Regions from separate parts of the Rhizobium sp. CB2179 genome, predicted to be linked through region 2. Evidence: riboswitches for the same ligand, from Rfam matches in the RefSeq annotation. Region 2 holds a riboswitch; the other holds the start of a gene.
What was found. Region 2 has a riboswitch for cobalamin ahead of AC244Q_RS18105 (CbtB domain-containing protein). Riboswitches for the same ligand answer to the same signal wherever they lie in the genome.

Region 1 (3,752 bases), 1.5 Mb from region 2:
GCGGCAAGCAGACGTTGAGCGAACCGCCGCAGCAGGGCTCGATCACCACCATCCGCACCAATCCCCCGGCGAAGGATGCGGCAGCGCAGATCGCACCGCAGCCGTCCGTTCCCGAGCGCCCCTACGATCCGGCGCAGAACCGCGTCCGTCAGGTCGGCCCGCAGTTCCTGGCCGGCGATCAGGGCTCGATCGATCTCGCCAACCCGGCAACGTCAGGTCCGCAGCCGCAACAGCAGCAGTGATCGAACAGCTGGAACGGCGGTGGCCGAGCTATAGCGGCGTTGTGCCAAGGTGCATGAGATGACAGCTATGTCACGTGAACGTGCGGCGCGATGTGAATGCGGGTCGCTTGAGCATGGTCAGTAGGTCGTACGACCGCCGCTCAGGTCGAACGTCGATGCGGTCGTGAAGGAGTTCTCTTCAGAGAGCAGCCAGACGACCATCGAAGCGATCTCGTGAAGTTCGGCAAAACGGTCGCGCGGAATGCGGACGCGCATATATTCGATAAACTCGGCTGTCAGCCCGTCCAATATGGGTGTCTTTGCTGTGGTCGGCGTTACCGCGTTCACGGCGATTCCCGTCTTTGCGAGTTCCTTGCCAAGAGACTTGGTGAAGCCCAGCACCCCGGCTTTCGCTGCGCTGTAGGCGGCGATGTTCGGATTTCCCTCCTTGCCCGCAACCGAGGAGATGTTCACGATCCGCCCGTAGTCGCGCTTCAACATAACCGGAACGACGTGCCGGCAGCAGTTGAAGGTTCCCGTGAGGCAGACATCGACAACATCTTTCCACTCGCTGACATCGTATTCGATCGTGGGTTTTACCGGACCGGTAATCCCGGCGGAATTGACGAGGCCATCAATACGGCCAAAAATCTCCTCGGTCCTCCCCGCCGCGTTTTTCACTGATACGGGATCTGCGACATTGACGCCGAAAGCAACCGTGCCGGATCCGAGAGCGGAAGCGCTGTCCTTCGCCATGTTTTCGTTCAGGTCCCAAATGGCCACCTTGCCACCAGACTGGATGACGCGCTCTGCGATCGCGTAGCCGATGCCGCGCGCACCGCCTGTGATTACGATGATGCGTTCCTTCAAGTCGATCATGTTCATTGGGCCGTTATCCTCCGATTGAGCCGCCGATAGCCGAATATCCAATTCCGGGACTTCGCCTTCAGCGTATCGATATGACGGTCAGGAATAAAGACATCTCGGCCTCGCACGGCGTCGGCGATACCGGTTTGCTCACCTTGACTGTCAATGGCGTGACTGTGCGATTGAGGCGATGCTCCACCGCACTGCCCTAGGCGTTCAGTCCCCATCCATCATGAAAGACGAGTTCCTCGAGCGGTAGCCGCTGCCGCCAGCCTTTGACGGAGAGTTCCGGCTCGTCATAGAGCCGGTCGACGAAACCGGCACAGAGCCAGGCGACCACCTCGATATGCTCGGGTATGCCGAGAATGCTCTTTAGATCGCCTTCGCGAAAAATGCTGACCCAACCGATGCCGACCCCTTCCGCCCGCGCCGCCAGCCAGAGATTTTGGATGGCGCAGACGGTCGAATATGAATCCATCTTCGGATTGTGGGTGCGCCCCAGCACCACGCTGCCACTACGCGTGGGATCGCAGGTCACGCATATGCCGAGCGGCGCCTCCACGATGCCTTCGAGCTTGAGGGCGCGGTAGGCCTGCCGCCGCTCGCCGGCAAACATCTGCGCCGCCTCCTCGTTGGCGCTCGCAAAGGCGTCCCGGACGCGCGCCCGCACAGTTGGGCTTTTCACCAGAATGAAATTCCACGGCTGCATGAAACCAACCGACGGCGCGTGATGCGCTGCCGTCAGCAACCGCTTCACGACATCGTCGGGCAAAGGGTCGGGGAGGAACTGACTGCGAACGTCACGCCGCGTCATGATCGCGTGATAGACGGCCTCGCGTTCGATCAAGGAAAAACCGGATGCCGCCGAAAGGGCATCCTCATCAAAGGGTCGCATCGTCAAATCCCAAACAACGCGACCGCCCCGCCGTCCGCGCGGATCGGTCTATCTTGCCAGGCCGGTCTTCTGACTCGGCGTCATCCGTCTGCCGCAGCCTTCCCGGCGAAAAGCCAGTGGCGTGATGAAGCGGCAGGCGTCGGCCTTACAGCGTTGGGCACGTTCCGGTCTTGCACCAGATTCCCGATTCTCCCGCCTTACCGGCGGGCACCTGACGGCGCATCTATTTCAGGAAACCGGCGCGGCGGCAAGCTGGACCCGATGTGGCGTTGAAGCCGCGTTCGGTTTGGCAGCGGCGCGATGTTCCCTGAACGCCGCAGCCAGCGTTCTGAGCGCCGAGCGCGATCTTGCATCCGTTAGTGTCGAATGCAGGACAATCTCCGACGAGGGCAGCGGCGGCAGGCTGAAGCGCTGACTCACTTCAATCGAGCCCACCGGCGCAAGACGGTGGGAGAATGCCGCGACCGCAAGTCCAGCCGACACCGCCGCCGTCATCACCAGCGAGCCCCCGCCGAGGAAAACCTCGTTCCAGGCGATTCCTGCACCATCGAGCGCGTGGGTGGCGATGTTGTGGACGCCACAGGACGGTGACAGCGCAGCAAGACGCAGCGGCTCGCCGCGGCGATACTCGAACTGCGGTGCCGCGAACCACCCGAAATGCTCCGGCCCCAGCACCTCGCCGTCACGCCGGTCCTCCTCCCGGCGAATGATCGCCGCATCCAGCTCACCGCGATCGAATGCATCGAGCAACACTCGAGAATTGTCGAGCCGCACCTCGATCGTCAGCCCTGGATCGTGAGCGCTGAGACGCGCCAGAATCGTCGGAACCTCCGGCCCCGCCACATGCGCGGCTATGCCGAGCGTGAAGTGCCGGCTTGTCGAGGAAAGAGCTGCGACCGCACGATCATGAGCGCCGATGAAATCCCGCGCGGATTGAAGAAAGACCGCGCCCTGCGCCGACAGGCGCACCAAACGCGGGGTCCGCTCGATCAGCCTGTGGCCGAGCCGCTCCTCCAACCGCTTCAACTTGACGCTAATTGCGGCCTGGGTGCTGCCTAACGCCTCAGCGGCGCGGGTGAAGCTCTGCAGCTCGGCAATAGTCACGAACGCCCGGACCGCATCCACATCGAGCATCGTCATATCAATCATCCGAAATTGTTGTTTCTGAAATAGAAAATCATCCAATTCAGTTATGGTCAAGTGACGATTATGGTGGCTCCCGGCAGCGCATCGATTTCACCTGTCATCGGGATTTCGCCGTCGCTCATCCCGTGCTGAAAGGATAACCATGTCACCCGCTTCCATCATCTCATCCAGGCTGCAGGGCATCGTCGCCTTGGCAGCTGCTTGCCTTTCATCCCTGATGTTCGGCCTGGAGATCTCAAGCGTACCCGCGATATTGCCGACGCTGGAGGCGGTGCTGCATGCCGATTTCCAGCAACTTCAATGGATCATGAATGCCTATACGATCGCGGTGACAACGGTGCTTATGGCAACGGGCACGCTGGCCGACCGTTATGGCCGCAAGCGCGTCTTCCTGATCGGCATCATTGCCTTCGGCTTGACCTCGCTGATCTGCGGGCTCGCGGACAATGCATCCGTTCTGATCGTCGCCCGCTTCCTCCAGGGCATGAGTGGCGGCGCTATGCTGATCTGCCAGGTGGCCGTCCTCTCGCACCAGTTTCCAGAGGGCCGGCAGCGCGGCATGGCCTTCGGCTGGTGGGGGATTATCTTCGGCATCGGCTTGGGATTCGGGCCGCTCATCGGCG
Region 2 (3,752 bases):
TCCAAGGGGCCGCCGAAACTTGACACCCGGCAGGGGTGGATGTCCTATTGCTGCACCGCAAGGAGGCCCCCGCCCATGAGCGACGACCAGACGCCCGCCGATAACAAACTCACCACATCCAAGCGCCGCTGGGCGGCAGAGGGCAAGTTCCTGACCGGCCGTATCAGCCGTCCCGAAGCCGAGCGCCTGCCGCCCGGCCAGCACCTCGTCAAGAACTGGCCGGTGCTCGATCTCGGCCAGCAGCCTGTCATCTCGACCGAGACCTGGCGGCTCGAGGTGCGCGGCCTCGTCGAAACGACGCGCACCCTCACCTGGGCCGACTTCCAGGCGATCGAACAGAGCACGGGGGTGAGCGATATCCACTGCGTCACCACCTGGTCGCGCTACGACAACAAATGGAAGGGCGTTTCGACGCGCAATCTGCTCGACCTCGCCATGCCGAAGCCTGAAGCCGCTTACGTCATGCTGACGAGTTATGACGGCTATACCACCAACCTGCCGCTCTCCGATTTCGCTGCCGAGGATGCGATCCTCGCCACCGCCTGGGAAGGCCTGCCGCTGACACCGGAGCACGGCGGCCCGATGCGCCTCGTCGTGCCGCATCTCTATTTCTGGAAAAGCGCCAAATGGCTGCGCCGCATCGAGCTGATGCCTGCCGACCAGGCCGGCTTCTGGGAAAAGAACGGCTACCACATCTACGGCGATCCGTGGCGCGAGCAGCGCTATTCCGACGACTGAGCTTTCGGTCGCGAGAAGCGACGAAGCGCAAACACGCCAAGTCCGAACAACGCGGCAAGCCCCGTCAGCGACGCCATGCTGGCGGCATGGAATGGGATCTCGCTCCAGCGCGGCTTGACGATATCGGCGGTGTTGAAGGCTTCGTCGCTGAACCGGCAGCTGATCAGCGCAAGCCCGCGCCGCACCATGTCGGCGTCGACCGCGGAAATGATTTCACCCGCCGCGGCAGCCTCCCGCGGCATCTCGCGCATCGAAAGCAAGACCGCCTTGGTCGCGGCGAGATAGGCATGAGCGCATTCGTTGAACGGGCTTTCCTCATCCGTCACGCTGCCCGGCATCCGGCCCCACAGACAGTAGGAATACTGGATCTCTGCATAGTTCAGCACGCGGCGGAACGGCTCGTTCGTATCGACAGCACGGGATGCAAGATCGACAATCCCACTGCGATAGTCAGACATGACAGCCATCTCGCCATGGGAGATTTGCGGAATATTCAGCCCGGCATGGCTGCCGCCGTCGCCGCGGCTATGGGCAAAAGCGCTTCCAGCGATCACACAAAAAAACGCGGCGGCAGAAAACGCCATCAGCAGCAGTGGTCTGGCTCTGTCGTTTTTCATAATCGCCCGAAAAGTTCAGGGCGCCGGCAAGGCGGCGCCCTTCGATGCGTTCAGTGAAATGCCGTTGCCGGCCGGCCGCGTTGCCCGCCCTTAACGGCAAGCCGCTTTTCCGCCAGCGCCCCGAAGGCGAGGCCGAGCGTTGTCCAGAGGATCGCATGCATGCCGAGCGAGGTCGTGCGGAAGCCCCAGAGCACCATCGCCGAAAAATTCTCCGGCACTTCGTTGATCGGCGGCAGCAGAGAGAGCACGAGGCCGATGAAGACGAGATAGGCAACGCCGGCGATAGTCGCGCCGTTCCAGGGACCGAAGCGCCCGGAGAGACGACGTGACAGCGCCACCGCGGCCATGAGCGCGGCAAGCGAAACGACGATCATCAGGAAGAACAGTTCGGTCCTGACGCCGATCGTGTCGGGATTGCCGACCGCCGGCGGAGTGGCGGGATATTTGATGCTGGGAACAAGCACGACCGCCACGAAGGCGGCGATGGCGATGACGGCCGAGGTACCGCGCGGCGAAAGGCTGCTGAAGCGGCCTTGCACGAAAGCGAAAGCGAGCGCGAAGAGCCCACCGACGGCGACGCTGTAGGCCATGACGCCGGTGAAAAGGCCAAGACCGGCCTGTGTGGCGCGGCTGACGATTTCGGGTTCGGCAGCCTCGCCGGCTGCTTGGGCACTTGCCTCCTCGAAAGCGATCGCCGCATCGACCAGCGGCTCGCCGAAAATATGGGCGAAAGCGAAAACGAGGATGCCGGCAATCAGGCCCGCGAGCATGCCGCGAAGCAGAAGGTTTCCAACCATGTCAGGAACTCCGATCGCGAAGCGCTTTAGTGGCAGGGAAAGCCGAGGAGATGGCGGCCGTCATGCACGAATTCGTGCACATACATGCCGTTGAACAGCGCCATCGCGCCTTCCTCGGTGCCGACGAAATAGAGGACGATGAGCATCAGCAGGCCGCCGAAGATCGCCCAGGGCAGGATCTCTCCTACAGGGATCGGCGCCGGTACTGCTACGGGCGCGAAAGTGGTGTCAGACATGTATTCCTCCGGGAATGACGCGTTCAGTCGAAAGAGTGCTCGTGCAGTAGGGTCTGACTTCCAGCGCGAAGAGCTTTCGACACGCTGGTCACAGTGGCGCGACCGCGCCGGACTTACACCGGCTTCCAAACCCGCAACAGCACGGTTATATCTGCACGCCGAAGAGACTGTCAACGAAACTTCACAAGCCGGCGAAGGACGCTGTCGCCGCATTCCGGGAGGCAAGAACGGCTGTGAACACGCGCCTCACCTGGATCTGCCATGGCGCGACGGCGGCAAGCCGCAAGGCCCTGTTCCCGCTCGACGAACCGCTGGAGGACAAGGCAGTGGAGGAGGCCGGCAGGATGATCGCTCTGCCCCGCGCCGACCTTATTGTCACGAGCCCCGCCTTGCGCGCCCGTCAGACTGCCGATGCGCTCCGCCTCGAAGCCCAAATAGATCAGGCGCTTTGCGACTGCGACCATGGCCGCTGGGCCGGCAGGTCGATCGCGGCCATCGGGACCGAAGAGCCGGAGAACCTCGTGGGGTGGATGAGCGATCCGGAAGCGGCCCCGCATGGCGGCGAGAGCCTTGTTGATCTGCGCACGCGCATCGCCGGCTGGATGGATGAGCAATCGAGCCTCGGCGGCCATGTGATCGCCGTTAGCCACGCGGCCGTCATCCGGGCAGCGATCGTGCATGTACTGCAGGCGCCGCTCTCCTCCTTCTGGCTGAGCGACGTCGAGCCGCTTTCCGTCATCCGCATGACCAGCAACGGACAGCGCTGGTCTCTGCGCTTCCAGCATTAGAGACTGCTGATCTTATCCAGCTTTGCACAAGCAAATCGCGTCATCTATGTTGAACCCGGCTTTGCGGGGACTACTTCCTTGTCCCAAGGAGATGGAAGAATGACATATGATTGGAGTGGCGAGCGCACGCGACGCCTGCGTTTTATGCGTGTCGCCACAGTCACGGTTCTGGTCGGTCTCATCTTCAGCGTTCCGCTGCTGATCGTCACCGCCTGAAGCACGAGAAAGGGCGAGCGATGCATTAGCACGCTCGCCTTCGTTCTTTTCCCGCATCAGCCGGTCTCCCGAACCACGAAGGCGATCGCGCTGATAACGACGCCCTAGTTCCCCACAGGCCCCGTCGGGTCTCTCTGCGGCACAGCGACAGGCTGCCGCCTCTGATAATTCGCCTTCTGGTTTCAACAAACATTTCAGACTTTCGTGATATTTCCGCGAAGGTGGAGATGGAGAAGGCATAATGCCGGTGTTTTTCCAAAGCAGGGCCGGACGGCAATGCGTGTCGATCGTGGTGTCTGGAGTGACCCTCTGGCTTCTCGGCACGCTGCTACAGCTCGACGACAGCCTGGTCGCCTTCAT

Region 1: it holds a riboswitch for cobalamin, as region 2 does, so the genes downstream of both, bluB (5,6-dimethylbenzimidazole synthase) here and AC244Q_RS18105 (CbtB domain-containing protein) in region 2, are expected to answer to the same signal.

The regions. Positions count from the first base shown of each region.
Region 1 covers NZ_CM172781.1:2,173,380-2,177,131, forward strand. The annotation lists gene AC244Q_RS10850 (DUF2865 domain-containing protein) at 1-242, shown strand, start outside; gene AC244Q_RS10855 (SDR family NAD(P)-dependent oxidoreductase) at 360-1,106, opposite strand; gene bluB (5,6-dimethylbenzimidazole synthase) at 1,297-1,983, opposite strand; cobalamin riboswitch at 2,026-2,213, opposite strand; gene AC244Q_RS10865 (LysR family transcriptional regulator) at 2,212-3,123, opposite strand; gene AC244Q_RS10870 (MFS transporter) at 3,272-3,752, shown strand, end outside.
Region 2 covers NZ_CM172781.1:3,642,940-3,646,691, forward strand. The annotation lists gene AC244Q_RS18090 (sulfite oxidase-like oxidoreductase) at 76-738, shown strand; gene AC244Q_RS18095 (hypothetical protein) at 723-1,322, opposite strand; gene AC244Q_RS18100 (CbtA family protein) at 1,406-2,152, opposite strand; gene AC244Q_RS18105 (CbtB domain-containing protein) at 2,179-2,388, opposite strand; adenosylcobalamin (AdoCbl) riboswitch at 2,402-2,544, opposite strand; gene AC244Q_RS18110 (histidine phosphatase family protein) at 2,622-3,176, shown strand; gene AC244Q_RS18115 (putative bifunctional diguanylate cyclase/phosphodiesterase) at 3,634-3,752, shown strand, end outside.